Regions from separate parts of the Luteococcus peritonei genome, predicted to be linked through region 1. Evidence: riboswitches for the same ligand, from Rfam matches in the RefSeq annotation. Region 1 holds a riboswitch; the other holds the start of a gene.
The links. A riboswitch is a leader RNA that binds a small molecule or an ion and turns the genes downstream of it on or off. The one in region 1 is predicted to bind thiamine pyrophosphate.
Positions count from the first base shown of each region.

Region 1 (15,594 bases):
GTGCGGCAGCTGCTGCTTGGCGAGTCCGCGGGGCCAGAGCCGGTCCACCAGCACCCGGTATCCCGCGCCCGGCTCCTCGCGGGCCTTCTGCCTCTCGATGCGCATGCCGGCCACGCTAGCGCGGGCGATGAACCGGGCTCAGCGCGGACCGAAGTCCGCCAGCACGCGCCGCACCACGGCTGCCGGATCCTCGGCCTGCATCACGTGGCGCACCATCGCGACGCCCGCTATCCCGGTGCCGGCCAGGGCGGCGACGTCGTCGGGCGTGACATCGCCGATGGCCACGACAGGGAGCGCGGAGGCCTGGACCAGGGGCCGGTAGCCGTCGACGCCCAAGGCGGGTCGGGTCACCTGCTTGGTGGGGGTGGGGCGGAAGGGCCCGGCACCCAGGTAGTCCACCACGCCCACCAGCTCCTGCGCCTGCTGCACCAGCTCCAGGGTGCCGGTGGTCCAGCCCACCACGGCCTCGGGCCCCAGCAGGGCGCGCGCCGCGCGAGGCGGCAGGTCGTCCACGCCCAGGTGGACGCCGTGCACCGGCGCCCCCGCCTCGCGGGCCGCCCAGGCCACGTCAGCGCGGTCATCCACCACGACGCGGCAGTCCGGTGCCGCCTGGTGCACCGCCCGGGCCAGGTGACCGGTCAGCTCCAGCAGCTCGCGGGTGGTGGCCTGCTTGGCCCGTACCTGCACCACCCCGGCACCCGCGGCGGCCGCGGCAGCGGCCTGCTCCACGGTGCGCCGGTCGGTTCCGGAGGTCACCACGTACATCCGCAGGTCCATCACCACTCCTGTCCCCCGGCCACCCCGTGGGCGCCCGGTGCGTCGTCGACACAGCGCTTCTCGCTGCGCCGTTCCCCGGCCAGGGCCGGCTCGTCGAGCCCGAAGACCTCGTCCAGCAGGGCCGCGCGGAAGCTGCCCGGGCCCCGGGATCGGCGCTCGGCCCGCTCCCCCGCCAGCGCCAGCCAGCTGGTGGCGGCGACGGCTGCCTCGAGCGCCCAGCCGGGGCCGCGGCGGGCGCCCAGCGCCAGGTCCGCGGCACAGCAGGCCGCGGTCAGCGCTCCCAGGGCGCAGCCGGTGCCGGTGACCCGGGAGAGCATCGGTGTGCCGTTGGCCAGCCGCACCACTCGCTCGCCGTCGGTGAGGTGGTCCACGGGGCCGCTGACCGCCACCACGCAGCCGTGCTCGCGGGTCAGCCGGGCTGCGGCCGCCAGCGCCTGTTCCGGCGCCTGGGTGGCATCGGCCCCGCGCCCGCCGGTCCCGTCGCCGGTCAGCACCAGCAGCTCGGAGGCATTGCAGCGCACCACGTCGGGCCGGAGCGTCAGCAGCTCCCGGGCCAGCGCCACGCGGGAGGGCGCCGGGCCGATGGCGGCCGGGTCCAGCACCCACGGCAGGCCTCGCTCCACCGCCACCGGGAGGGTTGCGAGCATGCCGGCCCGCCCCTCCTCCGAGAGGGTGCCCAGATTCACCAGCAGGGCGTCGGCGAGCCCGGTGGTGGCGGGCGCCTCGCGCTCGGTCCAGGTCATGGTGGGCCGGGCGCCGGCGGCCAGCAGCAGGTCGGCCACCAGCTCCATGCTCACCGTCGCGGTGAGGCAGTGCACCAGCGGGGCGCTCTCGCGCACCGCGGCCAGGATCCGGGCGGTGCGGCTCATACCCGGGTCCGCTCGATCTCGCGCGGCGAGAGCCGGGGGCCGACGGCGGCAAAACCCGCCACCAGCAGCCCTCCGACGGCCAGTACGGTCGGGACGGCCCAGTCGCCCAGCGCACCGGTCAGCCGCGGCAGCCACCACGGGTACAGCGCCGGCAGCACCAGCGAGGCGGAGTAGGCGGTGCCGTAGCCGGTGGAGCGGACGTGCGCGTCGAAGCCCTCGCTGAGGTAGGCACCCACCGGGCCGTAGGCCGCGACGGTGACCGCCTGCAGCGCCACGGCCCCGGCCACCACCTGCCACAGCGGGCCGGCGCCGTGCAGCACCCAGCGCCACAGCAGCGGTGCCAGCACAGCAGCCGCCAGACCCCAGCCCACGAAGCAGATGCGACGGCCGATCACGGTGGACAGCTGCCCGGCCAGCGCCATCACCAGCGCCTGACCCACCGAGGCCAGGCCCATCACCAGGGCCACCTGGCCGGCATCCAGCCCGCGCACCACGGCCAGCCGGGAGGCCAGCAGCACGGCCACCATGTTGGTCATCAGCCACAGCCCGCTCATCAGGCCGAACATCCGCCAGAAGTCGCCGGCCCGCGGCCCCGCGAGCACCTCGCGCAGGCTGCCCCGTCGGGCCTCGGCGACGGCCGGGGCCGCGGCGTCGCGGACCTGGCGCCGGTACCAGCCGAGCATCGCCAGGCTGGCCCACCCTCCGGCCAGGAAGCTCGCCCGCCAGCCCCAGCGGGCGTAGGCCTCGGTACCGAACAGCGCCAGCTGCATGGCGGTGACGAAGGCGATGGTGGCCTGGGCCGAGGGCGACATGGCCATCGCCAGCCCGCTCACCAGGCCGCGCTGGCGCGGGCGGCTCCACTCCATCGCCAGCGGGATGGCCGCGCTGTACTCGCCGGCCAGGAAGACCCCGCCCAGGAAACGCAGCGCCACCAGGGCGACGAAGGTGGCGGCCCCGAGCACCTGGTGGGAGGGCAGGCAGGCGATCAGCAGGGTGCAGGCGGCGGTTCCGGCGATCGCGACGCGGGTGGTGCGGGTGCGCCCCACCCGGTCGGCGATCCGGCCGAAGACGACCGCGCCCACCGGACGTCCCAGCAGGGTGGCGGCCACCACCAGGGCCGTCCCGGAGGCCGCCCCCGTGGGCCCGACCAGCCGCCCCATGGCCGGCGCCAGCGCCACCACGGGCAGGAAGATGTGGGTCTGGTCCACGAAGTTGCCCACCACACCGCCCACCACGGCAGCGGGGGTGCCGCGCCCGGCGGGGCGCTGCTGGGTGGCTCGTGGCACGGCTGCCACCGACGTCATCTGGCCTCGCTTCCTTCGCCGGCATGACCCGGGCAGGTTCGAACGGTACGGACGGCTGCAGTCCTGTCTCAGCCCCTGCCGGGGCTCCCGTGGGATCGGCACCGACCCTAGCGGGCGACCCTCGCAGCTGGAAAGCTGCCGTGCGTGAGCATCCCGAACCTGCTGTCCATCGCCGGCTCCGACCCCAGCGGAGGGGCCGGGATCCAGGCCGACCTCAAGACCTTCACCGCCCACGGCTGCTTCGGCACCACCGTGGTGACCGCGCTGACCGCGCAGAACACCCGCGGCGTCACCGGGGTGCTGCCCACCGAGGCCGGCTTCGTCGCCGACCAGCTGGCCACCCTGCTCGACGATGTGCGGATCGACGCGGTCAAGATCGGCATGCTGGGCTCCGTGGAGGTGGCCCGCGGTGAGTGAGGCGCTGCGTGGACCGCTGACCGGGGTGCCGGTGGTGCTGGATCCCGTGATGGTGGCCACCAGTGGCGACTCACTGGCGGCCGAGGGGGTGCGGGAGGCCATCGTCGAGCTGCTGGCCCACTGCAGCCTGGTCACCCCGAACCTGCCCGAGGCCGCGGGCCTGACCGGCGAGGAGCCGGCGTCGGACCGAGGCGCGATGGCCCGCCAGGCGCAGGCCCTGCTGGGCCTGGGGGCACCCGCCGTGCTGCTCAAGGGCGGGCACCTGGGTGATGACGGCGACCAGGTCTGGGACCTGGTGGCGCGGCGAGGCCCGGACACCTCTCAGGGGCCGCGGCTCGACTGGCTGGACGGGCCGCGGGTGCGCACCCGCAACACCCACGGAACCGGCTGCACCCTGAGCTCGGCCGTCGCCGCGAACCTGGCGCACGGCCTGGACCTGGTGGAGGCCTGCCGACGGGCCAAGGAGTGGCTGGCCCGTGCGCTGGCCTCCTCCGAGCAGCTGTCGGTGGGCGACGGGTCCGGGCACGGTCCGGTGAACCACCTGGAGGCCAGCTGGGTGACCCTGCGTTGAGCCCAACCTGAGACGATCCCAAGCGCAGTCTGGAGGTTGGCTGAATCAGCTTGGAAAGAGCTGAAACAAAGCCGCTCGGGCGGCTGCTTTCTCTTTCGGTACAGCAATCTGGAGCCATGTCATCCGCCATCGGAATCTCCCTGCTCGCCGCCTTCGCCCTGGGCCTGTTCATCCTGGTTCCCTTCCTGCTCGCTCCCTTGGTGCTGGGCGCCGCCTGGCTGCAGCGCCGCCACCAGCTGGCCGCGACGACCCCGGCCTCCGAGCGGATCACGCTGCCGCTGGCCGACCAGCCGCGTCGCGTGGCCGTGGGCGACGAGGTGGACGTGCTGGCCGTGGAGACCGAGGAGCAGGACCAGCCCGAGGCCCCGGCCCGGCAGGGCACCAGCCTGGAGGACGGGGACCAGGTGGAGGAGCCCCGGGAGCAGGCCGCCGAGGGCCAGGCGCCCGTGGTGGCCAGCACCTCGATGCTGACCCAGGCTGCCTGACTACGACCCGGGGAGGATGGCCTCCCCCTACTGGAGCAGGACCCGGCACCCGGAGAACCATCCCGGGTGCCGATGTGCGTACCGGGCCGGCAGGGAGAGGCTTGGGCCATGATGAACCTGCTCGGCATCCTCGCCGCCCTCGCCGTCACCCTGCTGCTGTGGCTGGTGGCCCCGCTGCTGATGGCCCCGCTGATCCTGGCGGTCGCCGCGCTGTCGGGCATCCGGCTCCCCCGCCGCCATCGTGGCGGCGGCACCGCGCCGCACCTCTCCCGACGCACCGACGTGCACCTGGTGGAGGCGGAGCACCCGCACCGGGTCCTGGTCCGAGCCGCCTGACCAGCACCGAGGTTGGACATCCGCCCCATAGGATGGACCCATGATCATCAGCGTCGCCGGCGAGCACCAGATCCGCCTGGCACCGGAGCTGGCCACCGTGCACCTCGCCGTCGAGGTGGAGGGGGACGAGGCCGGCACCGTGGTGGCCGAGGCCGAGGACACCACCCGGGACCTGCTGCAGCGACTCGCGCAGCTGCGCGAGGCCGGCGCGGTGGAGCGCTGGACCCTGGAGGCCCTGACCACCACCAGCTGGCAGGCATGGGGCGAGCAGGGGCGCCCCGGCGCGCTGCGCCACCGGGCCCAGCAGCTGGCCGAGGTGGTCTTCACCGACTTCACCGCCCTGCCCACCGAGACCTCGGCCTGGGCCGCTCGCGAGGGCATGGTGGTGCGCGGCGTCGACTGGGACGTGACCGAGGACACCCGCCGCCGCCACGAGGCGCAGGTGCTCGCTGCCGCCGTCGAGCAGGCTGCCGAGCGCGCCACCGTGATGGCGCGCGCGGCCGGGCGCCGTCAGGTGGACTTCCTGGAGATCGCCGATCCCGGCCTGTTGTCCCAGCCGCTGGCCGAGCAGGGCGTGATGATGGCCCGGATGGCCAAGGACGGCGAGGAGCACACGGTGCAGCTCAGCCCGGCGCCGGTGCTGCTGTCGGCGCGGGTGCAGGCCCGCTTCGAGGCCTGAGCCTCACTGCGACTCGGCCAGCTCCTTGAGCCGCTGGATGGAGGCCAGCAGCTTGTCGGAGGTGGTGGCCCGGGCACGGTCCATCCGCTTCTCGTCCTGCAGCGCCGTCCAGTCGTAGGTGTGGCGCACCAGGGTGCGTCGCGGCCCGCGCGGTTCCAGCTCCCAGCGCCACAGCTGGCCCGGCTGCGGCTCGCCCACCGGCGACGGCTTCCAGGCGATCAGCCGGCCCTCGGTGAACTCCACCACCTCGTTCTCGCGCACGCTCTGGCCGGTGTTGGTCATCCGGAAGACCTGGCCCACCGTGTGCACCCGCTGGCCCTCGGGGGCCTCGGCGAGGTTGTCGTTGCCGTCCCACCGCGGTTGCTGGGCCGGGTCGGCGATCAGCTCGAAGATGGTCTCGAAGCCCGCCTCGACCTCGAGTTCTGCGCTCACGATGCGTTCGTCGCTCATGGGCCCATCCAAGCAGCCGGGGCGCGCGAACAACAGAGGCCCGGGCCGACCCCGTCAAGCGGGCACGGTGCCGGCCGGCTCAGCGGCCCAGGGTCTCCTCGATCTCGCGACGGTGGTCCGCAGGCAGGCTCACCTGCCCGGCGCGCAGCGCGCCGCGGCTCATCATGTGCGAGGCCACCGGGGTGGTGAGCAGTTGGAAGAGGGCCACCAGCACCAGCATCCCGACGCTGATGCCCGAGCGCAGGCCCACGCCGACGCCGAGCAGGACCAGCACGATGCCCAGCACCTGCGGCTTGGTGGCGGCGTGCATCCGGCTCAGCAGGTCGGGGAAGCGGACCAGGCCCACGGCGGCGCAGAAGCACAGCAGGGAGCCGGCCAGCAGCAGGACGGCGGAGAGCAGGTCCAGGACGTGGTTCACGGCGTCTCCCTCTCGGGCCGGGCGGGCAGCGGGTCGTCGCTGCTGGTGAAGTCCTCGTCCACGTCGCGCGCGACGAAGCGCGAGATGGCAACGGTGGAGACGAAACCCAGCAGGGACAGGGTGATCAGGATCGGCAGGGTGGCGACGTGTCCCCCGGCCACCGCCTCCAGGCCCAGGGCGCAGACCAGCACGGAGACCAGCACGTCATTGGCCAGTGCCCGGTTCAGCACCGTGGGGCCCACCACCATCCGGGTGACGGCGAGCAGCGCGGAGCAGGCCAGCAGGATGCCGCAGGCCCACCAGATGATGGTGATCACGGGCGGACCTCCTCGTCGGGTCGCAGTCGCAGCTCGGTGACGGGACGACGGGCGGGGCGTCCGGCCACGGACAGCGCCCGCTCCACGCGATCCTCCAGGGCGTGCACCTTGGCGCGTTCCCGGGCCAGCTGCTCGGGCTCGGTGACGTCCAGTACGTGCAGGGTGAGGATGCTGGTGTGGGGGTCGACGTCCACCACCACCGTGCCGGGCACCAGGCTGGTCAGCTCCGCCACGACCACGCGGCGCAGGTCGTCGTCGAGGCGCAGCTTGACGTCCAGCAGGGAGCCGGCGTTGACCGGGCGGGGGCGCAGCGCCTTCCAGGCCACCGCGACCGAGGCCACCACCAGGTCGGTCAGGAAACGTCCGACCAGCGCGGCCAGGCCGAGCGGGTGGACCCGGACGGTGGACATCAGGGGCGGCATCGGGAAGAACCAGAGCAGCAGGGCGGCCACCAGCAGGCCGTAGAAGACGCTGGAGACGGTCACCTCACCGGTGAGCACCACCCAGATCACGGCCAGACCCAGCATCGGCAGCAGTTGCAGACGGGCGAGCATCAGCGACCCCCGATCCCGAGGACATCGTTGACATAGCCGGGCCGGTCGCCCAGCTGGCGTGCCGCGGCGTCGGTGTAGCCGAACAACGGCCCGGCCACCACGCTGAGCAGGCAGCTGACCACCACCAGCGCCGCGGTGGGCAGCACCAGCCCGAGCGGCAGCGGACGGGAGGCCACCAGCTCCTCGGCCTGCTCCCCCACCACGTCGACGACGGTGCCGTCCTCGCCGGGCAGCGCGGCGCGGGCGCTGCGCCAGAAGGCGCGACCCCAGACCCGGCTGATCGCATACAGGGTGAGCAGGCTGGTGAGCAGCGAGCCACCCAGCAGGACGTAGCCCTCGGTGGTGCCCGCCTGGGCGCCGGCCTGCAGCAGGCCCACCTTGCCCAGGAAACCGGACAGCGGCGGGATGCCGGCCAGGTTGAGGGCGGGGACGAAGAAGAGCAGGGCCAGGCCCGGCGCCATCCGCAGGAAGCCGCCCAGGTGGCTCAGCGAGGTGCTGCCGCCGCGCACCTCGACCAGGCCGGTGACCAGGAAGAGGCAGGTCTGGATGGTGATGTGGTGGGCAGCGTAGAAGATCGCCGAGGACAGACCGGTCTCGTTGCCCACCGCGATGCCGAAGACCAGGTAGCCGATGTGGCTGACCAGGGTGAAGGAGAGTAGTCGTTTGATGTCGTCCTGCGCCACGGCGCCCAGGATGCCCACCAGCATGGTGAGCAGTGCGGCCCACATCAGCACGGTGTCGTAGCGGCCGTCGGGGAAGAGCAGGGTCTGGGTGCGGATCAGCGAGTAGACACCCACCTTGGTGAGCAGGCCGGCGAAGACGGCGGTGACCGGGGCCGGGGCCGTCGGGTAGGAGTCGGGCAGCCAGCCGGACATTGGGAAGACGGCGGCCTTGATGCAGAAGCCCACCAGCAGCAGCCCCTGCAGCAGCAGCGAGGTCTGCGGGGAGAGGGCGTCGAGGCGGCCGGCGAGCTGGGCCAGGTCAACGGTGCCGGTGGCGGCGTAGACCAGGCCGATGGCCAGCAGGAAGATCACCGAGCTGAGCAGGTTCACCACCACGTAGTTGGCGCCGGCGCGCACCCGCGACTCGGTGCCGCCCAGGGTGAGCAGCACGAAGGAGGCGAAGAGCAGCATCTCGAAGCCGACGTAGATGTGGAACAGGTCGCCGGACAGGAAGGTGGTGGCCACGCCCGCGGCCAGCACCAGCAGGGTGGGGTGGAAGATCGGCAGCGGGGCGCCGCCGTCCTCGACGTCGTCGGAGGCGCGTCCCTCGCCGATGGCGTAGAGCATGACCGCGAAGGTGACCACGGAGCTGACCAGCAGCATCAGGGCGCTGAGCCGGTCCACCACGAGCACCACGCCGTCCACCGGGTGCCAGCCACCGACGCCGAGCACCAGCCGGTCGCCGCGGGCCGCGACGGCCAGCAGCAGGGCGTTGATCACCACCACCGAGCCCAGCACCAGGGCGGTGACGAAACGCTGCAGGTGGGTGTGGCGGCCGGCCACCACGGTCAGTCCGGCGCCGATCAGGGGCAGCACGACGGGCAGCGGCACCAGGTCGGTGGCATTCATCGTCGGCCCTCCTGGTCCTCGGTGTCGGTACCCTGCTCGTCCTCGGGGCCGGTGCCCTGCTCGCCCTCGTCCTCGGGGCCGGCGTCGACCAGCTCCTCGCTGCTGCGCTCGGCCTCGATCACCTCGGCGGGCAGCTCGTCGGGGAACTCCTCCACCACCGGGTCGGCGGGTGGCGCCTCCTCGGCGTCGTCGGCCAGGGCGTGGGGGTCGGCGGTGTCGGTGTAGTCCGAGCCGGACAGGTCGTTGGCCTCGGCCAGCAGGGAGATGCGCTCGTCCTCGGGGTCGTTGGCGACGACGTCGGTGGCGGCCAGCTGCCACTGGCGGTGCGCCAGGGCCAGCACGAAGCCGGTGACCGCCAGGGTGATCACGATGGCGGTGAGCACCATGGCCTGCGGCAGCGGGTCGCTGATGCCGTCGGCGCCGATCGGCACCCCGGCGGCGGCCTCCTCCTTGCTGACGATGGGGGCGCGCCCGGCGGGGCCGGAGGCGACGATGTAGACGACGTTGACGCCATTGCCCATCAGCAGTACGCCGAGCAGGGCACGCACCAGGCTGCGGGAGAGCAGCAGCACCACGCCGGAGCCGAAGAGCACGCCGGCCAGCACGGACAGGGTCAGGTTGGGGTTCATCGGTGGCTCCACTCCTGGCTGTCGAGGCTGCCGACGGTGCCGCCGCCGCGCATGAAGGGCACCCGGCGGCCCGGGTCGCGGTCCAGCGCGTCGCCCAGGCTGCGCAGGATGTCGAGCATCAGGCCGATCACCACCAGGTAGACACCGATGTCGAAGAAGACCGAGGTGACCAGGTGGATGTGGCCCAGCAGCGGCACCGGGATGTCGAAGGTCCAGCTCTGCAGCACGTCACCGCCCACCAGCATGGAGACCAGGCCGAAACCGGCGGACAGGAACAGGCCGGTGCCCAGCAGGGCGCCGGGCATGAAGGGCAGGGCGGCGCGCAGCTCGTCGGCGCCGCCGGCCAGGTAGCGCACCACCAGCGCCAGGCCCGCCACCAGGCCGGCCGCGAAGCCACCGCCGGGGGCGTTGTGGCCGGCGAAGAGCAGGAAGACCGACCAGACCATCACGGTGTGGAAGATGATCCGGGTGACCACGGCCAGCATCAGCGAGTAGCGGTCGTCGTCGAAGGCGTGCAGGGTGGGCAGCCAACGGCCGGGCTCGGCAGGCGTCGCGCCGGCGCGGCGGGCACGGGTGCGGGCCAGCCGCTTGCGGTTGTCCTCCACCCGCTGGTTCTTGCGGAAGACCAGCGAGGCGATGCCGGTGGCGGCCACCAGCACCACGGAGATCTCGCCCATGGTGTCCCAGGCGCGGATGTCCACCAGGGCGACGTTGACGATGTTGCTGCCGCCGCCGAAGGTGGTGGCGCCCAGCGGCCAGTTCTCGGCGGCCGGGTCGGCGGTGCGCGCCGCCCCCGCCACCAGGGCCACCAGGGTGACCGCGGTTCCGGCGAGCACGCCCAGCAGCACCCGGATGCCGCGCTCGGCGCGCGAGGGGGTCTCGTTGAAGCGGCCCGACAGGTGGCGCAGCACCAGCACGAAGACCACGATCGAGACGGTCTCGGCCAGCACCTGGGTGAGGGCGAGATCCGGGGCGCCGTGCAGCAGGAAGACCAGGGCGGCGACATAGCCGGTGACGCTCACCAGGACGACGGCGCGCAGCCGTCGCCGGGAGCGCACCGCGGCGATGGCGGCCACGATGCCCACCAGTGCGACGGCGCCCTGGGCGGGCTCCTGCCAGACCAGCACCCCGCGGGGCAGCCCGGTGCCCGCCAGGCCGACGGCGGCGACGCCGGTGAAGACCACCAGCACCAGCCCCAGCGAGAGCGGTAGCGAACCGCGCTGCAGGAAGCCGGTGACCTCGATCGAGCCGCGGTCCAGGCCGCGCATCACCAGTCGGTAGGCGGAGACGGCGGCCGGCGGGTGCGGCATCGCGCCCTGGAAGAAGGCGACATTGCGGCGCTGCCAGGCCAGCAGGGCACCCAGGCCCATGGTCAGCAGCGAGAGGTACAGGGCCGGGCCCAGCCCGTGCCACAGGGCCAGGTGGATCGGGTGCTCCGAGACCTCGAAGAGGTCGCGGTAGCCCGCGAAGAGCGGCTCCATGCGCCCGGCCAGCGGTGCCAGGGCGAGGCTGGCCAGGCCGAGCAGGACGGGCAGCACCACGGTGATCGGCTCGGGGCGGTGGAAGCTGACCGGCTCCACGTCGGGCTTGTCGAACCAGGCGCCCCACAGGAAGCGGGCGGAGTAGGCGACGGTGAGCACCGATCCGACCACGAGCACGACGAGCACCAGGACGGCCCAGCCGTCGGGATGGTGCAGGAAGGCCTCGTAGACGGCCTCCTTGCCGACGAAGCCCATCATCGGCGGCAGGCCGGCCATCGAGGCGGCGCAGAGCACGGTGGCGGCCACCAGCCAGGGCATTCGCGGGGCGAGACCGGAGAGCCGGCGCACGTCGCGGGTGCCGGTGGCGTGGTCGATGGTGCCCACCGAGAGGAACAGGCCGGCCTTGAAGACGGCATGGGCCACCAGCATGGCCAGGCCGGCGAGCGCGGCGTCGTGGCTGCCGGTGCCCACCAGCACCACCAGGAAGCCGAGCTGGCTGACGGTGCCGTAGGCGAGGATCAGCTTCAGGTCCACCTGGCGCAGCGCGCGGTAGCCGCCCACCAGCATGGTGGCGCCGCCGAGCACCAGCACGGTGGTGCGCCAGACCTCGAGCTGGGCGAAGCCGGGGGCCAACCGGGCCACCAGGTAGACGCCGGCCTTCACCATGGCGGCGGCGTGCAGGTAGGCGGAGACCGGGGTGGGGGCGGCCATGGCGCCGGGCAGCCAGAAGTGGAAGGGCACCAGCGCCGACTTGGTGATGGCACCGAAGAGCACCAGCACAATCGCGACCTGGGCGGCCATGCCGGTGGGCGGATCGGCCAGCAGTCCCGACAGCGAGGTGGTTCCGGCCGCCTGCCCCAGCACCACCAGGCCACCGAGCATGGACAGGCCGCCGGCGGTGGTCACCACCAGCGCCTGGGTGGCGGCATTGCGGCTGTCCTCGGACTCGGCGTTGTGGCCCACCAGCAGGTAGGACAGGATCGTGGTGAGTTCCCAGAACAGGTAGAGCAGCAGGATGTCGTCGCTCAGCACCAGGCCGGTCATGGCGCCGGCGAAGGCGGTGAGGTGGGCGGCGAAGCGGCCCAGGTCTGGCTCGTCGTCGTCGAAGTAGCCGGAGCAGTAGGCCAGCACGACGGCACCCACCAGGCCCACGACGAGGCACATCAGCAGGCTGAGCGCATCCATCCTGAACTCGAGGGACAGGCCGATGGAGGGCACCCAGTCGTACCGCACGCCGGGGGTGGCGCCGTCGAGCACGGCGGGCAGGTGGCGCACCGCCAGGCCGGCGGTGAGCAGCGAGGGAAGGGCCAGTAGCCAGAAGCCACGGCGGCCGAGGTGACGGATGACACCGGGGGCCAGCACCGTCGCGATCACGTGGACGGCGAGGACTGGCAGCATCCGCATACTCCTGTCGGGCCATGGGCTCGGCCGGTTTGATTCTGGGGGTCACTGAGATTCTACCGGGTCGAATCGTGAGATTCCCCACCCCGATTGGCGGGACGGCGGGCACGGGACGGCCCGGCCGGCGAGAGAAGACCAACGGATCGAGAACCCCCGCGGCGCTTGGCGGGGCGGCCTATGCTCGGCCCGTGACCTCACTGCCCACCCTGATGGCCGCGCTGCGCGGCGACGATGCCACCCGCCGTCAGCAGGCCGCACTGCTGCTGGGCGGCCAACCCGTCGCACAGGTGATGGACGAGCTGGTGGAGCTGATGGCCGGCGAGCCCGACGACTTCGTGCGCGAGACGCTGATCTGGGCCGTGGTGCAGGATCCGGCCGCTGCCGCGCCTGCCCTGGTGTCGGCACTGGGCCGCGAGGAATTGCCGCGGGAGCCCGTGCTGCACGCCCTGAGCAAGGTGGGCGATCCCACCACCGTCCCCGCGATCCTGCCGCACGCGGGCAGCGAGGATCCCGTGGTGGCTGCCAAGGCCTGGTGGGCGCTGGGCCGGATCGCCGACGAGAGCTCGCTGCCGGTGCTGCTCTCCCACCTGGGAGCCGAGAAGGCGGAGCTGCGTCACGGGCTGACCCGGGCGCTGCTGCAGTTCGGGGCCCGGGCGATCGACGCCCTGGAGCGTGAGCTGGAGCATCCGGAGGCCGCGCACCGGTCCCATGCCGCGGAGGTGCTGGTGGCCTTCGCCAACCCTGACCAGTACGGCACGGCCGAGCGTCGCAGCGGCCAGGACTTCTCCCAGCAGGCCGCAGAGGTGCTGCGACGCTCCACCGTCCCCGAGGTGGACGGTGCGCTGCTGCTGGCCACCGTCAGCGACGACCGTCCGGGGCTGTCCGGCGCGGCCGGGGCGCTGCGCGAGGAGCGCGGCTGAGGCCCGACGGCCGGAGGACGGCGGGCCGCAGCACGGCGGGCGCGGGGCAGGCAGTCGGGCCGCGGTGGAAGACGGTGGGTCGGCGTCGGGCTGCTCACGTAGGCTCGTCGGGCACCTCTCCGCGAAAGGCCCTCCGTTGTACTCCCTGCTCCTGGCGATCATCTACCTCGCCTTCATCAGCCTCGGTCTGCCCGACTCCCTGGTCGGCGCCGGCTGGCCCACCATACACCAGGATCTCGGGGTGCCCGTGGCCTACGCGGGCTTCGTCACCATCATCATCGCCGGCGGCACGATCGTCTCCAGCCTCGCCTCGGAGCGGCTGACCCGTCGGCTGGGCACCGGCCTGGTGACGGCGATCAGCGTCGCGATGACCGCCGCCGCCCTGTTCGGCTTCTCCACCTCCCACTCCTTCTGGATGCTCTGCCTGTGGGCGCTGCCCTATGGCCTGGGCGCGGGAGCCGTGGACGCGGCGCTCAACAACTACGTCGCGCTGCACTATGCCGCGCGCCACATGAACTGGCTGCACAGCTTCTGGGGCCTCGGCGCCTCGATCAGCCCGTTCATCATGGGCCACGCACTGGGCGCCGGGCAGGGCTGGAGCAGCGCCTACCGCCATGTGGGCCTGATCCAGGCGGTGCTCACCGTGATGCTGCTGGTGACCCTGCCGCTGTGGGGCAAGGCGGCTGCGTCGGGGCGCAGCGCCCACGCCGAGCTGGACCACGACGATCCGGAGCAGCAGCCGGTGGGCCACGTCCCGCTGGCCACCGCCCTGCGCATCCCCGGCGTGCCCTTCGTGCTGGCGGCCTTCTTCGCCTACTGCGCCGCCGAGAGCACCGCCATCCTGTGGGCCTCCACCTACCTGGTGGGTGAGCGCGGCGTCGCCACCGCCACCGCGGCCCGGTTCGCCTCGCTCTTCCTGCTGGGCATCACGGCCGGCCGTTTCCTGGCCGGTTTCTTCGCCGACCGGGTGGGCGACAAGCTGCTGGTCCGCGGCGGTTTCGCCACGGTCGCGTTCGGTTTCGCCCTGATGGCGCTGCCGGTGTCCACCGATGTCCTGGCGTTGGCCGGCCTGGTGATCGCGGGCCTGGGCTCGGCCCCGGTCTACCCGGCGATCATCCACTCCACGCCCCGCAACTTCGGGGCCAGGAACTCCCAGGCGATCATCGGCATCCAGATGGCCGCCGCCTACACCGGCTCGACGCTGGCCCCGCCGCTGGTGGGTGCACTGTCCGCCTGGCTGGGCCTGTGGCTGCTGCCCTGCGCGCTCTTCCTGCTCGCGGTGCTGGGGCTGGTCATGTCGGAGAGGCTGAACCGGCTACCCCGCCTGGGCTGACGCGTTCCCGGCCCCGGTGCCAGGTCAGCGACCGGAGCGGTCCTTCTCGGCCTTGAGGCGCTCGTTCTCGGCAACCACCTTGCGGTGCACCGAGCGCTCGTGCTCCAGCCACTCCGGCGGGCTGGCCAGCAGCTCGCCCACCTGGTCGGTGTCGAGCGGCTCGGTGATGCCGCCGCGGGCCAGACCGGAGTTGGAGATGCCCAGCTTGGCCGCGATCACGTCGCGCGGGAAGGGACCGTTCTTGCGGAGCTCGACGAGCCAGGCCGGCGGGTTCTCGCGCAGCTCGTCCACCTCCTCGCGGGTGAAGGATCCGCTCTGGAAGTCCTCGGGGGCGGCGGACAGCAGGATGCCCAGCTTCTGGGCGGCGGTGGACGGCTTCAGGGTCTGGCTCACACCCGTGAGCGTAGCCGACGCGCTAGCCTGCCCATCGTGAGCGAGAACCCGTCGACGCCTCTTGGCCTGCGCATCGGACATGTGCGCGGCGTGGTCCTGCACAAGTGGCAGCGCACCTGGGAGGAGCGCTTCCGCAACCCGCTGCACATCAGCGAGGTGGCCGACGAGGAGCAGCTGACGGGTCTGCGCGAGGGCAGTCTGGACATGTGCTTCGTGCGATTGCCGATCGATCGTGAGGGCCTGCACGCCATCCCGCTCTACGAGGAGCAGATGGTGGCCTGGGTGGCCAAGGACCACCTCTTCGCGGCTGCCGACGAGCTGACGATGGCGGAGGTCTCCGCCGAGGAGACGGTGCTCACCGAGCTGGACGCGATCGCGATCGACCGGGTGCTGGTGGGGGCGGTGCTGGTGGTGCCAATGTCGATCGCGCGCGGCGCCAGCCGTCGTGACCTGGTCTACCGGCCGATCACCGACGCCGAGCCCTCGCCGGTGGCCCTGGCCTGGCGGATGGACGACGAGAACCCACTGCTGGACGAGTTCGTCGGGGTGGTGCGCGGCCGCAGCGCCAATTCCTCACGTACAGAGAAGGAGCGCGCCGCCTCCGGCTCGAAGCCGGTCAAGGCCCGGCCGCAGACCAAGAAGCCGTCGCGACCGCGCAAGGTGCGCCGCGGCCACTGACCCGTGCGCCC
Region 1 covers NZ_BAAAIX010000026.1:41,825-57,418, forward strand. The annotation lists gene ABD073_RS10015 (DUF488 domain-containing protein) at 1-105, opposite strand, end outside; gene ABD073_RS10020 (thiamine phosphate synthase) at 139-783, opposite strand; gene thiM (hydroxyethylthiazole kinase) at 777-1,646, opposite strand; gene ABD073_RS10030 (MFS transporter) at 1,643-2,950, opposite strand; TPP riboswitch at 2,944-3,051, opposite strand; gene thiD (bifunctional hydroxymethylpyrimidine kinase/phosphomethylpyrimidine kinase) at 3,095-3,367, shown strand; gene thiD (bifunctional hydroxymethylpyrimidine kinase/phosphomethylpyrimidine kinase) at 3,360-3,938, shown strand; gene ABD073_RS10045 (hypothetical protein) at 4,055-4,423, shown strand; gene ABD073_RS10050 (hypothetical protein) at 4,532-4,759, shown strand; gene ABD073_RS10055 (SIMPL domain-containing protein) at 4,800-5,438, shown strand; gene ABD073_RS10060 (SRPBCC family protein) at 5,442-5,888, opposite strand; gene mnhG (monovalent cation/H(+) antiporter subunit G) at 5,968-6,306, opposite strand; gene ABD073_RS10070 (MrpF/PhaF family protein) at 6,303-6,623, opposite strand; gene ABD073_RS10075 (Na+/H+ antiporter subunit E) at 6,620-7,177, opposite strand; gene ABD073_RS10080 (Na+/H+ antiporter subunit D) at 7,177-8,748, opposite strand; gene ABD073_RS10085 (Na(+)/H(+) antiporter subunit C) at 8,745-9,377, opposite strand; gene ABD073_RS10090 (Na+/H+ antiporter subunit A) at 9,374-12,256, opposite strand; gene ABD073_RS10095 (HEAT repeat domain-containing protein) at 12,448-13,179, shown strand; gene ABD073_RS10100 (MFS transporter) at 13,316-14,512, shown strand; gene ABD073_RS10105 (DUF5997 family protein) at 14,537-14,905, opposite strand; gene ABD073_RS10110 (LysR substrate-binding domain-containing protein) at 14,942-15,583, shown strand.

Region 2 (15,594 bases), on a different contig from region 1:
GGCAGCCCGCACCGCTCGCTCGTCGAGCACCTTGAGCGCCTGCGCCGTGGTGCCGCCGGGCGAGGTGACGTTCTCGCGCAGGATGCTGGGATGGGTGCCGGACTCCACCAGCATCACCCCGGCGCCCTTGATGGTCTGGTTGGCCAGGCGGGTGGCGACCTCACGCGGCAGGCCGAGCTGCACGCCGGCCTCCGCCATCGCCTCGGCCACCGCGAAGAGGTAGGCCGGACCGGAGCCGGAGACGGCGGTGACGGCGTCCTGCTGGGACTCCGGCACCACCACGACCTCGCCGCAGGTGATCATCAGATCGGTGACCAGCTCCAGCTGCTCCTTGCTCACGCCCTGCCCGGCGCTGACCGCGCTCATCCCCTGCCCCACCAAGGAGGGGGTGTTGGGCATCACGCGCACCACGGGCTGGCCCTCGGCCAGGTGGCGCTGCATCACCTCGAGCGGCAGCCCGGCGGCCAGGCTCACCACCACGGCCTCGGGGCGCAGTGACTCGCGCATCGCGTCGAGCTGACCGGTGATGTCCTTGGGCTTGACGGCCAGCACCACCACGTCGGCCCGGGCGGCGGCCTCGTCGAGGGCGGCCGGGGTGACGCCATACCGCTCGCGCAACTCCTCGTCGCGCTCCCTGCGACGGTTCACCACCAGCACGTCCTGCGGTCCACGGGCGGAGACGATGCCGGCGAGCACCGCCTCGCCCATCTTGCCGACGCCCACCAGGACGATCCGCACGATCAGCCCTTCAGGTTCTGCGCGACGACCTCGGCCACCTGCACGGCGTTCAGGGCGGCCCCCTTGCGCAGGTTGTCATTGCTCAGGAAGAGCACCAGGCCCTTGCCCTCGGGAGCCGACTGGTCGCGGCGGATGCGTCCGACATAGCTCGGGTCCTTGCCCGCCGCGTCCTGCGGGGTGGGGACATCCATCAGCTCGACGCCGGGGGCGTCGGTGAGGATCTCGGCAGCCTGCTCCGGGGTGATGTCCTCGGCGAACTCGGCGTGCACCACCAGCGAGTGGCCGCTGAGCACGGGCACGCGCACGCAGGTGCCGGCCACCAGCAGGTCCGGGATGTGCAGGATCTTGCGCGACTCGTTGCGCAGCTTCTGCTCCTCGTCGGTCTCGCCGGTGCCGTCGTCGACGAGGTTACCGGCGATCGGCAGCACGTTGTAGGCGATCGGCTTGACGTACGGGGCGGGGTCACCGAAGTCGATGACCGAGCCGTCCAGGCGCAGCTCGTCGAGCCGGCCGGACTCCACGCCGGTGCGGAACTGGCGCTCGGCGTTGACCACGGCGGCGCCACCGGAGCCGGAGATGGCCTGGTAGGTGGCCACCACCAGGCGCTTCAGCGTCGCGGCATCGTGCAGCGGCTTGAGCACGGGCATGGCGGCCATGGTGGTGCAGTTGGGATTGGCGATGATGCCCTTGGGCGGGTTCTTGGCGTCCTCGGGGTTGACCTCGCTGACCACCAGCGGGACCTCGGGGTCGAGCCGCCAGGCCGAGGAGTTGTCCACGACGACGGCGCCCGCGGCGGCCACCTTCGGGGCGACGACCTTCGAGGTGGAACCGCCATTGCTGAACAGGGCGATGTCGAGGCCGGAGAAGTCGGCGGTCTCGGTGTCCTCGACGGTGATCTGCTGGCCCTTGAAGGCGATCTTCTGCCCGGCGGAGCGGGCGGAGGCGAACAGCCTCAGCTCGTCGACGGGAAAGTTTCGCTCCTCGAGCAGCGTCAGCATGACGCCGCCCACCTGGCCGGTTGCTCCAAAGACTCCTACGCGCATGCCTGCCAGCCTATCGGGCGAGGTGCGGCGCACCCGCAGGCGTCCACGTGGCCCGGTGCTCGCCGGGTCGCTCCCGGGAGCGCTGGTTCAGTCCAGGCAGAACTCGTTGCCCTCCGGATCGGCCAGCACGATGTTGCCCAGGTCGAAGCCGTCGGGCTCGACGCGCTGCAGGATCGTGGCACCGACCGCCACCAGCTCCTCGGCACGGGCCTGCAGGGCGGCCATCCGGTCCGGTCCCGACATCCCGACGGCGGTCCGCAGGTCCAGGTGGATCCGGTTCTTGGCCGGCTTGGCGGTGTCGGTGCGCTGGAAGAAGAACCGGGGTCCGGTTCCCTCCGGATCGCTGCAGGCCGAGCGGCTGTCCCACTCCTGCTCCGGCACGCCCCAGGCGGCCAGCGCCTCTGGCCAGCTGGTGAAGGGCTGGGGCGGCTCCTCGATGCGGTAGCCGAGCGCCTGGCACCAGAAGGTGCACAGTGCCTCGGGATCGGCGCAGTCGAAGGTGATCTGGACGGTGGTGGCCATGGCACCAGCGTGGCACAGCCGCCCCTCGACGGTCTGCGTCGAGCCCGGCGAGGCCAACGACCCTCACTGTCACAGTTTGGTGGGCGTAGTCCCCCACCAAACTGTGACAGTGATCCACCGGGGCTCCTGCGGGACCCGGATCAGCTGCGGAGTCGTACCTGTTCAGAGCCAGGACAGGCGGCCGGCCAGCAGGGCGTAGCCGACGAAGGAGGCCACGTCCAGCAGGAAGTGGGCCACCACCAGCGGCCAGAGCCGGCGGGTGCGCAGGAACCAGGCGCCGAAGGCCAGGCCCATCACGGCATTGCCGAGGAAGCCACCGAAGCCCTGGTAGAGGTGGTAGCTGCCGCGGATCAGCGCAGAGGTCACCAGCACCACCCAGGGCGCGAAGCGCATCTGGCGGAAACGCGTGAACAGGTAGCCGATCATCACCACCTCCTCCAGCACCGAATTGCCCAGCGCCGCGAGGACCAGCAGCGGGACGCTCCACCAGTGCTCGCCCAGCCCTGCGGCCTGCACCGTGGTGTTCAGCCCCAGCGCCCGGGCGGCGAGGTAGAGGCCCAGGCCGGGGATGCCGATCGCGGCGAAGATGGCGCAGCCCCAGGCCAGGTCGGGGCGCCACCGGTTGCGCGCCAGCCCGGTCACCGCTGCCACCCCCGCGGCGGGGCGTGCCACGGCCGCCAGCAGGTAGAGGGCCAGCGTGGCGGGCACGAAGAGGAACAGGGTGTCGGCCAGCTGGTAGATCGCCGAGAGCCAGGGGCGATCGGGCGTCGCCGCCTGGTTGATGGTGGAGGTCTGCTGGTTCAGCGCCACCGGGCGGGTCATCCGCTCGATGATCCGCAGCACCGAGTAGATCGCCGACTGCCCCAGGCTGACGCCCAGCACGACGGCGCACTCGGCCAGCAGCAGGCGTCGCAGCCCCGGTGGGACGGGCCTGCGAGGACGGGGCACGGCCAGCGGTTCGGCCATCGTGGCGGCCGCATCCGTCGCGGCCTCCGCAGCCGACTCGCCTGGCGCGGGCGAGTCCGCTGTCACGACCGGCTCGGGAAGGGCAGCAGCCGCGAGCACCTGTGGCTCCGAGGGCGAGGCCTGGTCCGGGCCCACGTGCGGCTCGTCCGGGGACTGTCCCGTCCTCACCGGCGCCCCAGAGGCTCGTGCCGGAGCGCGCTCACCGCGGCTCACCTGCGGGCTCGGCCACCGGCTGCGCCTGGCCCAGGTGCTCGCGGATGTCGGCCAGGCACTGCGCCAGCAGTTCCTCGCGTCGGGCCCGTGAACCGGCCTTGCGGGTGTTCACCTCCAGCACCACGTGCCCGTCGAACTGGCGCTCGGCCAGGCGTCGCATCAGCTCGAAGGCCTGCTGGTCGCCCTCGCCGGGGAACAGGTGCTCGTCCTTGAGCGAACCCTTGCCGTCGGTGATGTGCACGTGCTTGAGCCGCGGCCCCCACTGCTCCAGGTAGTCCAGCGACTGCACCCGCGAGGTGGAGGCGTGCGAGAGGTCCAGGGTGAGGTGCTCGTAGCTCAGCTCGGTGGGGTCCCAGCTGGGCACATAGGCCTGGAAGGGGGTGCCCGGCGTGCGCCAGGGGTACATGTTCTCCACCGCGAAGATGATCCCGGTCTCCGCGTTGAGCCGCCGGATCCCGTCGACGAAGGTGCGGGCGTAGTTGGCCTGCCAGCGGAAGGGCGGGTGCACCACCACGACATCGGCACCGAGCCGGGTGGCCGCCTCCGCGGAGCGCTCCAGCTTCTCCCAGGGGTCGCTGCCCCAGGTGCCCTGGGTGACCAGCAGGCAGGGGGCGTGGATGGCCATCACCGGCACCTGGTGGTAGTCGCGCAGCGCCTCGACGCGGTCGATGTCGGCGGCCAGCGGGTCGATGCCCACCATCACCTCGACGCCGTCCCAGCCGAGCTGGGCGGCCAGCTCGAAGCCCGAGGCGGTGGACTCCGGATAGACCGAACTGGTCGACAGTCCCACCTTCGCCGGGCAGACGGGACGGGTGCTCTCGGCAGGGGCGGCATTGACCTGGTTGGCGTCCACGGACCAAACCTAGCCGGGGCCCCGGTCTCCGTCAGCCAGGCGGGGCGCTCGGATAGGGTGCCCCGGTGAGTCCTGCCCACCAGCCGGTCGACGTGGAGATCCGTCGTCCCATCCCCCGCACCTGGGTGGAGTTCGTCGACCCCGACGAGCCGGACCAGACCTTCCGCTGCGACCTGACCTGGCTGACCAGCGCCTGGAGTTGCATCTGGGGCCGCGGCTGTCCCGGCATCGACGCGGAGCGCCCCGACGACGGCTGCTGCGTGCTGGGCGCCCACTTCAGCGAACCGGCCGACGAGCAACGGGTGGCCGGCCACGTGGCGCGGCTCACGCCCCAGACCTGGCAGAACTTCGAGGCCGGGCAACTGGGCTGGGCCGTGGACGACCCCGACGACGAGGGTGACGAGCCGGGCCGCAAGACCCGGGTGCACCAGGGTGCCTGCATCTTCCAGAACCGCCCCGGCTTCGCGGGCGGCGCCGGCTGCGCGCTGCACGGGCTGGCGCTGCGCGAGGGCATCAGCCACGTCGAGACCAAGCCCGACGTCTGCTGGCAGCTGCCGATCCGGCGTACCTACCGTCACATGGAGCATGCCGACGGCACGCCCTGGCTGGAGATCACGATCGGCGAGTACGCCCGGGAGGGCTGGGGCGAGGGTGGTGCCGACCTGGACTGGTACTGCACCTCCAATCCCACCGCCCACGTGGGCGTCGAGCCGCTCTACCGGTCGGCACGCGACGAGCTGGTGGAGCTGATGGGCCCGGCCGCCTACCAGGAGCTGTGCCGTCTCATCGAGGCCCACCAGCCGGGCGGGGCGATCGTCCATGAGGCGACGAGACTGTCCGGGCCCCGACCCGAAAAGTCCTAGTGGCGGGGCGGGCACCGGCTCCGCACCCGGGCGTCGGGCGCCTGCCGCCCTGCCTGTCAAGAGCCTAAGGGGGGACCCGGTTTCGTGATCGGGGCACCGTGAGGCAAGAATGTCTGCATGCATGTCGACCATCTCGTTTTTGCCGCAGGACCCGACGGCCTGAAGGCCGAGGTCGAGCGCCTCGGCGACCTCCTGGGCGCGGAGTTCAAGGATGGTGGCTTCCACCCCCGCTTCGGCACCCGCAACCACATCCTGCCGCTGGCCAATGCCCGCTACCTCGAGGTGGTGGAGGTGCTGGAGCACCCCGCCTCCGAGAAGGCCGTCTTCGGCCAGGCCGTGCGCGCCCGCACCGAGATGGGCGGCGGCTGGCTGGGCTGGGTGGTCTCGGTCGACGACCTGGCCCCCTACGAGCAGCGCCTGGAGCGCACCGCAGTGGAGGGCTCGCGCCACTTCCCCGACGGTCGCCTGCTGGAGTGGCGCCAGCTGGGCATCAAGGGCCTGATGGCCGACCCGCAGCTGCCCTACTTCCTGAAGTGGGAGTCCGACGAGTCGGTCCGGCCCAGCGCCCTGACCGGCGACATCGTCGTCGACGAGATCGACATCGCCGGCTCGCAGCCGCGCGTGGAGGACTGGCTGGGCATCCCGATCGGTGAGGAGCTGGACGGCGTGAAGCTCTCCTTCAACGCGCCGAACGGCATGCCGGGGCTCGACGCGGTGGTCTTCAACACCCCCACCAAGGGGATCGTGCGGATCTGATCCACCCAGGACTTCTCGACAGGCCACGTCCGGTGAGGACGTGGCCTGTCGCCGTTCCCGCCCGGCGCAGGCCGTCGCGCGCGAAAACTGTCACAGCCGCCCTCTAGGGTGCAGGACGTGGCGAAGACGAAGCAGGACCCGTGGGTGTGCACCGAGTGCGGCTGGAGCAGCGTGCGCTGGGTCGGCCGGTGCGGCGAGTGCCAGACCTGGGGCAGCGTGGCCGAACGCGGCGCCCCCAAGCTGGCCACCGTCGCCTCCAGCGTGCCGGTGGCCAAGGCGGTCCCGATCAACCAGGTGCCCACCAACACCACCACCCGGGTGCTCACCGGGATCGGCGAGCTCGACCGGGTGCTGGGCGGTGGCCTGGTGCCGGGCGTCGTGGTGCTGCTCGCGGGAGAACCGGGCGTGGGCAAGTCCACGCTGCTGCTGGAGGTGGCCGCCAAGTGGGCCGGCTCCGGGCAGCGCACCCTCTACGTCACCGGCGAGGAGTCCGCGGCCCAGGTGCGGCTGCGCGCCGACCGCACCCAGGCGCTGGTGGACGAGCTCTACCTGGCCGCGGAGACGGACCTGGGCACCGTGCTGGGCCACATCGAGGAGGTGGAGCCCAGCCTGCTGGTGCTGGACTCGGTGCAGACCGTCGGCACCGCGGAGGCCGACGGCTCCCCCGGCGGCGTCACCCAGGTGCGCGAGGTCACCGGTGCGTTGGTGCGGGTGGCCAAGCGACGCGGGATGGCGGTGGTGATCGTGGGCCACGTCACCAAGGACGGCAACATCGCCGGCCCCCGCACCATGGAGCACCTGGTGGACGTGGTGCTGAACTTCGAGGGAGACCGGCACTCCGGCTTCCGGATGGTGCGGGCCGCCAAGAACCGCTTCGGTCCCGCCGACGAGGTGGGCTGCTTCGAGATGGGCGAGAAGGGCATCGTGGAGGTGCCGGACCCGTCGGGGCTGTTCACCAACCACTACGTCGAGCCGGTGCCGGGCACCTGCGTGACGGTGACCATGGAGGGCCGACGTCCCCTGCTGGCCGAGATCCAGGCGCTGGCCGCCCCCTCCCCCAACGAGAAGAACCCGCGTCGCACCACCAATGGTGTGGAGGGCGCCCGGGTGGCGATGATCCTCGCGGTGCTGGAGACCAAGGCCAGGATCTCGCTGAGCGCCAAGGACGTCTACGTCTCGACGGTGGGCGGCGCCAAGGTGACCGACCCGTGCGCCGACCTGGCGATCGCCGTGGCGGTGGCCTCGGCCCAGCTCGGGGTGAACTTCCCCAAGCGGGTGCTCGCCGTCGGCGAGGTGGGCCTGGCAGGAGACCTGCGACGCACCCCCGGCCTGGAGCGGCGCCTGCAGGAGGCCGCACGGCTGGGCTTCGAGCTGGCCATCGTGCCGGCCAATTCGCGTGACACCACGCAGCGCGTGCCCCGGCTGGGCGGGCTGAAGGTGGTGGAGGTCTCCGGCGTGGCCGAGGCCCTGGGAGTGCTGGGGCTGCGTCGGCAGCCCCGCGGCCAGGACGGGCCTGGAACGGCCGCGGGCTAGGATCGCCCCATGCCCGACATCACCCCTGCCGAGCGCCAGGCCCGCCTGCGTCGCTACCAGGCCCTGCTCGCGCCCGGCACGCCGCTGCGCGAGGGGTTGGAGCGGATCCTGCACGGCCGCACGGGCGCGCTGGTGGTGCTGGGCAACACCAGGAAGGTGGAGCGGGTGTCCACGGGTGGCTTCGGGTTGGACGTGCAGTTCACCCCCACTGCCCTGCGCGAGCTGGCCAAGATGGACGGCGGCATCGTGCTGTCCAGCGACTTCGAGCGGATCCTCGCGGCCGGCGTCCACTTCGTGCCCGACGGCACCATCCCCACCGTCGAGACCGGCACCCGGCACCGCACGGCGGACCGGATCGCTCAGCAGACCGGCATCCCGGTGGTCACGGTCTCCGCCTCGATGAGCACCATCGCGCTCTTCCTGGACGGGCAGCGCCACCAGATCGAGCAGTCCGAGCAGATCCTCTCCCGGGCCAACCAGGCCCTGGCCACCATGACCCGCTACCGGGAGCGGCTGGGCGAGCACACCCGGTCACTGTCCACCCTGGAGGTGCACGACCAGGTCAGCGTCAAGGACGTCACCAAGGTCGCGCAGCGCATCGAGATGATCCGGCGGCTGGAGAGCGAGCTGCGCGCCTATGTGGCCGCGCTCGGCGTCGACGGCCGCCTGCTGCAGATGCAGCTCTACGAGCTGACCCAGGGCGTCGACGACCTGGCCACCCTGCTGGAGCTCGACTACCGCCCCGAGCAGACCGACGAGGCCACCTTCCGGGTGGGCGCGCTGGAGCAGCTCACCTCCACCGAGCTGCTGGAGAACCTGGTGGTGGCCCGCACCATGGGCTTCCCCGACGACCACCACCTGGAGACCCGGATCAGCCCGCGCGGCCATCGCCAGATCGCCCACCTGGACCGGATCCCGTCCATGCTGGGCCGCCGCGTCGTGGAGCACTTCGGCTCGCTGCAGGCACTCTTCGGCGCGAAGACCTCGGACCTGATGGAGGTCGACGGGATCGGCGAGGGGCGGGCCCGCCTGGTGCGGGAGGGCCTGGCCCGGGTGGCCGAGTCCGCCTACTCCGACCGGGTGGACTGAGCCGGTCATCGACTCGACGGTCCGACCGGGCCGGGCTGACTCGTCGACGAGACAGGTGGCCGTGCCCCGGTGCGCCGCTGGCCCGCTGCTGGTGACGCGTCGGTGACCGACCTCCGGAGGGAGGCCGGCCCACCCGTTCAGTTGCGCAGGTTCATCACCAGGGTGTCGGCCTGGCCGCCCTTGTAGGAGGCGGTGGCGCGGTAGGTGCCGGCCTTGAGGACGTCGGGCCGCAGCACGCACTCGGCGCGGGAGCGCTTGGTGGCCCAGCTGTACTGCCAGTTCCAGGCCTGGCCCGGCTTCAGCAGCTTGTTGCCGCTGGGCGCCCACTTGGCGCAGTGGTCGCTGGACCAGATCGGGTCCACGCCCGAGGTGATGGCCAGCGAGAGCGGCGTCTCGGCCAGGGCGATGGTGCAGGCGTTCGCCGAGCTGTTGGTGGTCTTCACCGTGATCGTGGTGGGCTTGCCGATGGTGACGGCCGCGGCACCGGAGAGCTCCACCTTCAGATCGGCCGCAGCGCAGTTCACCGGGGCGCTGGGGGTGGGCTTCGGCGTGCTGGAGGGCTTGGCGCTGGCCGAACCGCTCGCCGTGGCCGAGACGCTCGCCGTCGGGCTGGCCGAACCGCTGGCTGAGGTCGCCGCGGAGCCGGAGGGAGCTGGGGAGCCGGAGGGAGCCGCGGAGCCGGAGGCGGCAGGGGAGCCGGACGGCTGGACGGAGGCGCTCGGTGTGGCAGGCGCCCCCGGGGTGGCCAGCGAGGAGGGGTTCTGCGGAACCGCGGTGATCTGGTCGTCGTCGCCGCCCCCGAACAGGCTGGAGAGCACCCACCAGATCAGGCTCAGTGCCACCAGGGCGGCGAGGATGGCGAGCGCTCGTCGGACCCAGTACGTGGTCTCCGGCTCGGGGCCTGCGGGGTGGATCACCGAGTTCATGGTCTGAGCCTAGGACCGGGGGCGGCGCTGGACGCCCGCCCACGCCCGGCGTGTCCACCGCTCGGACTAGGCTGGCGCGGTGCCGAAGGACGACGCGCTGGACCGCGAGCTGGTCAGACAACGGGTGGTGGAGTGGTTCTCACGCCATCGCCGTGACCTGCCCTGGCGCCGCAGCACGCCCTGGGGCGTCGTGGTGAGCGAGTTCATGCTGCAGCAGACCCCCGTCAGCCGGGTGCTGGGGCCGTGGCAGGAGTGGATGGATCGCTGGCCCGAGCCCGACGACCTGGCCGCCGAGGAACCCGGAGCCGCGGTGGCGGCCTGGGGCCGGCTGGGCTACCCGCGTCGCGCGCAACGGCTGCACCGCGCAGCCCGCACCATCTCCGAGCTGCACGACGGGCAGGTGCCGCGCGAGCTGGACCAGCTGCGGGCCCTGCCGGGCGTGGGCCAGTACACGGCCGCCGCGATCCACTCCTTCGCCTTCGGGGGCCGCGCCGTCGTGCTGGACACCAACATCCGGCGGCTGCTGGTGCGGGTGGAGCACGGACGGGAGTTCCCACCGGTCTCGGCCACGGCCCAGGAGTGGCGCGAGGCGGAGGCCTGGCTGCCCGAGGCACCCGCCGAGGCGGCAGCCTGGGCGGCGGCCTCGATGGAGTTGGGAGCGCTGGTCTGCACCGCCCGCTCGCCGCGCTGCGGGGACTGCCCGGTGGCCGAGCTCTGCGCCTGGCGGGCGGCCGGCTACCCGCGCCATGACGGACCGCCCCGCAAGGGCCAGGCCTGGCACGGCACCGACCGCCAGTGCCGCGGCGTGATCCTGGACCTGGTGCGCCAGAACCCCGACGGCGTCCGCGTCGAGCTGGCCCTGGACGCCTGGGCCGACCGCGAGCAGGCCGAGCGCAGCCTCGCCGGCCTGCTGACCGACGAGCTGGTGCGCGAGCGCGAGGGACTCCTGGTGCTGTGAGGCGGGTTCGGCAGGGCTGCGGCAGGCCGCAGCAGCACCAACCCCTCCCGGGGTAGGAGGCTCCCGCGTCGATCCGGTCCCTGGGGCCGATGTGGCTGACCCGTCGGACACCTAGCGTCGAGGCATGGACGCGCGTCGCCCCACCGGGGCCCTGCTGGTGACCGCCGGCCTGGTCTACTCGACCTGGCTGGTCGAGCTGCTGCTGCCCACCGGGCTCGACCCGCTCAGCTCCTATGTCAGCGAGCTGGGCGCCGAGGGCCAGCCGCACGCCTGGCTCTTCCGCAGCGGTGACACGGTCTCCGGGGGCCTGTTGATGACAGCCGCCCTGGTGGGCAGCATCCTGCTGCGCGAGCCGAGCACCCCGTCGGCCGGCCAGGTCTCGTGGCGTCGCCGCCTCACCGTGCCGGAGCGCACCCACCGCCTGCTGCTCGCCTGCCTGGGCCTGTTCGGGCTGTCCACCTTCGTCGACTCGATCTTCCCGATGAGCTGCACCCCCACCCATGACGCCGCCTGCGCCGCGCGCGATGCCGCGGGGCACGTGCCGTGGACCCACCTGGTGCACCAGGGCAGCAGCGTCGCCGCGGGCCTGTGCTTCCTGGCCGCGGCGCTGGTGCTGCTCTGGCGCCACCGTCGCTGCGCACAGGCCTGGCTGCTGCACCTGCTGGCCGCGCTGTGGGGAGTCATGACGCTGGGCACCGTGGTGGTCACCCTCCCTGGCGTGGACGCCGGGCTGATGGGCCTGCTGCAGCGCACCTCCCTGCTGGCCTGTTCGGCGTGGCTGGTGACCCTGGGCGTGGGCTGGTGGCGCAAGGCCGGCGCCGGGGTGCCCGCGCGGGCCGCCTGCTAGCCTGTCGACGAACACGGGAGCCCGGATGCGCCGGGCTGAGAGGAAGGTTCCGCACCTTCGACCGTCGAACCTGATCTGGGTCATGCCAGCGCAGGGAGGCCTCTTCCGGCAGTCGTCGTGGCTGCCACCCGTGCCCAACGATCGAAAGGGCACAGACATGAGCAACGAGCAGTTCGACCAGACCCGTCCCGTCACCGGGCGCGGCTGGCGCGTGGTGGACATCGTGGTGGCGGCGGTGCTGGGCGTCGCCGTCGGCCTGGTCTTCTTCGCCTACAACAACAGCCTGGCCAACCTCTGGGGGCCGCTCGACGCGGTGCTGCCCGGCCTGGCCGGCCTGATCGCCGGCATCTGGCTGCTGGGCGGCCCGCTGGGCGGCCTGGTGATCCGCAAGCCCGGCGCCGCCCTGCTGGTGGAGCTGCTGGCGGCGCTGGTCTCGATGGTGCTCGGCAACAAGTGGGGCATGACCACCCTCTACTCCGGCCTGGCACAGGGCCTCGGTGCAGAGATCGTCTTCGCCCTGTTCGCCTACCGTCGCTGGAACCTGGGCGTCGCCGTGCTGTCCGGCATCGGTGCCGCGCTGGGCGCCTTCATCAACGAGTACATCCTGGGCAACCACGCCATGAGCGCCACCTTCAACATCACCTATCTGGCCTGCCTGGCGGTCTCGGGCGCCGTACTGGCCGGAGCGCTGGCCTGGTTCGTGACCCGGGCGCTGGCCGCCACCGGTGCGCTCTCGCGCTTCGCCTCGGGCCGCGAGGCCCGCACCGAGGTCTGATCTTGGACATCGTCGCCGAGGGCTGGGGCTGGCGCCATGCCGGCCGCAGCCGCTGGGCAGTTCGGGATGCCAGCTTCCGGATCGCCTCCGGGGAGCGCGTGCTGTTGCTGGGTGCCTCCGGGGCCGGCAAGTCGACGCTGATGCATGCCCTGGCCGGGGTGCTCGGCGGTGTGGACGACGGCGACGAGGAAGGCCGCCTGCTGGTGGGCGGTGCGCATCCCAGCCGTCGCCACGGGCATGTCGGGCTGGTGATGCAGGACCCGGAGAGCCAGGTGGTGCTGGAGCGCGTGGGCGATGACGTCGCCTTCGGCTGCGAGAACCTCGGGGTGCCGCGCGAACAGATCTGGCCCCGCGTGACGGCCGCGCTGCAGGCCGTGGGCCTCGAGGTCTCGCTCGACCGTCCCACCACCGCGCTGTCCGGCGGACAGAAGCAGCGACTGGCCATCGCCGGCGCGCTGGCGATGCAGGCCGAGGTGCTGCTGCTGGACGAGCCCACCGCCAACCTCGACCCCGAGGGTTCGCGCGAGGTGCGCGCCGTCGTCGACCGGGTGGTGCGCGAGCAGGGCACCACGCTGGTGGTGGTGGAGCACCGCGTCGAGCTGTGGGCGGACCTGGTGGACCGGGTGGTGGTGCTGGCCCCGGGCGGTGGCCTGCTGGCCGACGGGCCTCCCCAGCTGGTCTTCGCCGAGCACCGCGAGGCCCTGCTGGCGGCCGGGGTCTGGGTGCCGGGCGTGCCGCTGCCCGATCGGGAGCTGCCAGCCGTCGCACCGGCAGGTCCGGCGCTGCTGTCCACCCACGAGCTGGTGGTGGGCCACGAGGCGGGACGGCCGGTGCAGTCGGGGCTCGAGGTGCAGGTACCAGCGGCCTGCTCCACCATGGTCACCGGCCCCAACGGGGCCGGGAAGTCGACGCTGGCGCTGACGATGGCCGGCCTGCTGGAGCCGCTGGCGGGCCGGGTGGTGGCCGACGAGAGCCTGTGGCCGGCCGGCGAGGTTCGGACGGGTTGGCTGCGTCGCCGTCGTCAGGTCCGGCGCGACGATCCGCACGACTGGCCCTCGCGGGACCTGCTCACCCGGATCGGCACCGTCTTCCAGGAGCCCGAGCACCAGTTCGTGGCCGCCACCGTCCGCGAGGAGCTGGCCGTCGGGCTGCAGGCGCTGGCCCGCGACGACGCGAGCTGGACCCCGGAGCGGATCACCATGCGCGTCGACGAACTGCTGGCGCTGCTGCACCTGCGGCAGGTGGCCGGCGCCAATCCCTTCACGCTGTCCGGTGGCGAGAAGCGACGGCTGAGCGTCGGCACCGTCCTGGCCACGGCCCCCCGCGTGATCGTGCTGGACGAGCCCACCTTCGGGCAGGACCGCAACACCTGGCTGGACATGGTGGAACTGGTGCGCAGCATGGTCAGCTCCGGCTGCGCCGTGGTGAGCGTCACCCACGACACGGACTTCATCGATGCCCTGGCGCAGCACCACATCCGGCTCTCGCCGGCCGAGTCGGAGCAGGTGGTGGGCGCATGAGCCGCCGACGCACCGCCCTGGATGCCCTGAACCCGGCCGCGCGCGTGCTGCTGGCGGTGGTGCTGAGCATCCCGCTGATCATCACCCTGGACTGGTTGAGCGCCCTGGTGGCGCTGGTGGCCGAACTCGTGGTGCTGGCCCTGTGCCGGGTGGACATGGTGCGCTTCGCCAAGCGCCTGGCCCCACTGCTGCTGGTGGCCCCGTTGGGCTCGGTGAGCATGGCTCTCTACGGCGAGGTGGGCGGACGCACCTGGTGGCACTGGGGACCGGCGACCATCAGCGACCACTCGCTGTGGCTGGCACTGGCGCTGTTCATCCGCGTCTTCGCCCTGGCCATCCCGGCGATGGCGATGCTGGCCGACGTGGACGGCACCCGGATGGCCGATGGGCTGGCCCAGGTGCTGCACCTGCCCTCGCGTTTCGTCCTGGGAAGCCTGGCCGGCTTCCGCACGTTGGGCCTGTTCACCGCCGACTGGCGCACCCTGGGCCAGGCACGCCGCGCCCGCGGGCTGGGCGACGAGGGCCGGATGCGGCGCTGGGCGCTGATGGCCTTCAGCCTGCTGGTGCTGGCGCTGCGTCGTGGCGCCAAACTGGCCACGGCGATGGAGGCCAAGGGCTTCGGCTCTCCGGTAGCGCGCACCTGGGCGCGCGAGTCCCGGGTAGGACGGGCCGATGCGCTGGGCCTGCTGGTCTGCTTGGCGATCGGCGCCCTGGCCTTCGGGGCGGCCTGGCACTGGGGCACGTTGTGGATGGTGTGGTCGTGAACCGACTGCGCACCGTCCTGGTGGACGGCGGCTCCGGCTCCGGCAAGACGACGTTGGCCCGTCGGCTGCAGCCGGTCTGGAGCGAGCTGTGCGGCCAACCGGTGCAGCTGGTCAGCCTGGACGACTGCTATCCGGGCTGGAACGGGCTGAGCGCCGGCAGCCTGATGGTGCTGCGCGACGTGCTGCGGCCTCGCTCCCCCGGCTACCGCCGCTGGGACTGGGAGCACGACCGGCCGGGCGCCTGGGTGCCGCTGGACCCGCGGCTGCCACTGGTCGTGGAGGGCTGTGGCGCCCTGACGCGCTCGTCGGCCTTGCTGGCGCAGCTGAGCATCTGGGTGGAGCTGGACGTGGAGGAGCGCAAGCGTCGCGCGCTGGCGCGCGACGGCGAGGGATTTGCGCCCTGGTGGGAGACCTGGGCCGAGCAGGAGGCCGCGCACTGGAGCGCCAACCGCCCGTGTGAGCTGGCCACCGTCGTGGTCGACGGGCGCCGGCTCGGCGAACCGGCCGCGCTTCCGCTCCCCTGACGGGCCTGATCCGCCACAGTCGCGGAGCGCCATCCTTCGAGGTCATCTGTCCAACCCTGAAGTCCGCGACGCCGATCCGGTTCGTGGCCCGATTCCGGCGATTCTGGCCATCGAGGGCGCGATTTTCAGGGTTCGGCGCCAGCGCCGTGAGCCACCGCGGGCCGCCTCCCTGAAAGCTCGCTGAAGCGTTTTAGCAGTGCCTGCCCACGTGCGGCGGGCTCAAGCCACTTGAGACTCGCGCGTCACGCCTTGTCAGACCATGCACGATCGCCCCACACCCCTGCCACCGTTGGGAAAGGAGGCGCCGGGAGCACATCGTTCCATGTCGTACGTTTGAGCAGCTTCGCGGGTTCGGAGCGCGCCGGGCCAAGGTCCGGTCGGTCGGGGACACAGCTGCACCCATCCCCCAGATCGACGAAGGACCTCCCCCGATGACCTCCACGCTCGTCCGCGCCACCCTGGCCGCCGCTCTCGCCTGCGGCAGCTTCATCGCAGCCCCCAGCGACGCCCAGGCCGCCGGCTCCCAGTGCGCCGCCATCCGCGCCACCACGGTGGCGGGCTACAACTTCTCCCGTCTGCCCACCCGTCGGGTGTGCAAGCAGGACCTGCGCCACGGCGTCTCGGGCACCTCCTCGCAGGCCACCCGCACCATCACCGTGCACTACGCCCGCAGCACCAGCACCACCAGCGCCTCGAAGGCCACC
Region 2 covers NZ_BAAAIX010000013.1:247,897-263,490, reverse strand. The annotation lists gene proC (pyrroline-5-carboxylate reductase) at 1-738, opposite strand, end outside; gene ABD073_RS06325 (aspartate-semialdehyde dehydrogenase) at 741-1,790, opposite strand; gene ABD073_RS06320 (VOC family protein) at 1,869-2,303, opposite strand; gene ABD073_RS06315 (CPBP family intramembrane glutamic endopeptidase) at 2,466-3,269, opposite strand; gene ABD073_RS06310 (sugar phosphate isomerase/epimerase family protein) at 3,469-4,335, opposite strand; gene ABD073_RS06305 (DUF3109 family protein) at 4,401-5,198, shown strand; gene ABD073_RS06300 (VOC family protein) at 5,316-5,954, shown strand; gene radA (DNA repair protein RadA) at 6,072-7,487, shown strand; gene disA (DNA integrity scanning diadenylate cyclase DisA) at 7,497-8,576, shown strand; gene ABD073_RS06285 (hypothetical protein) at 8,714-9,502, opposite strand; gene ABD073_RS06280 (HhH-GPD family protein) at 9,582-10,460, shown strand; gene ABD073_RS06275 (DUF998 domain-containing protein) at 10,585-11,307, shown strand; TPP riboswitch at 11,311-11,421, shown strand; gene ABD073_RS06270 (ECF transporter S component) at 11,465-12,082, shown strand; gene ABD073_RS06265 (ABC transporter ATP-binding protein) at 12,085-13,602, shown strand; gene ABD073_RS06260 (energy-coupling factor transporter transmembrane component T family protein) at 13,599-14,366, shown strand; gene ABD073_RS06255 (nucleoside/nucleotide kinase family protein) at 14,363-14,890, shown strand; gene ABD073_RS06250 (hypothetical protein) at 15,322-15,594, shown strand, end outside.
Region 2: it holds a riboswitch for thiamine pyrophosphate, as region 1 does, so the genes downstream of both, ABD073_RS06270 (ECF transporter S component) here and ABD073_RS10030 (MFS transporter) in region 1, are expected to answer to the same signal.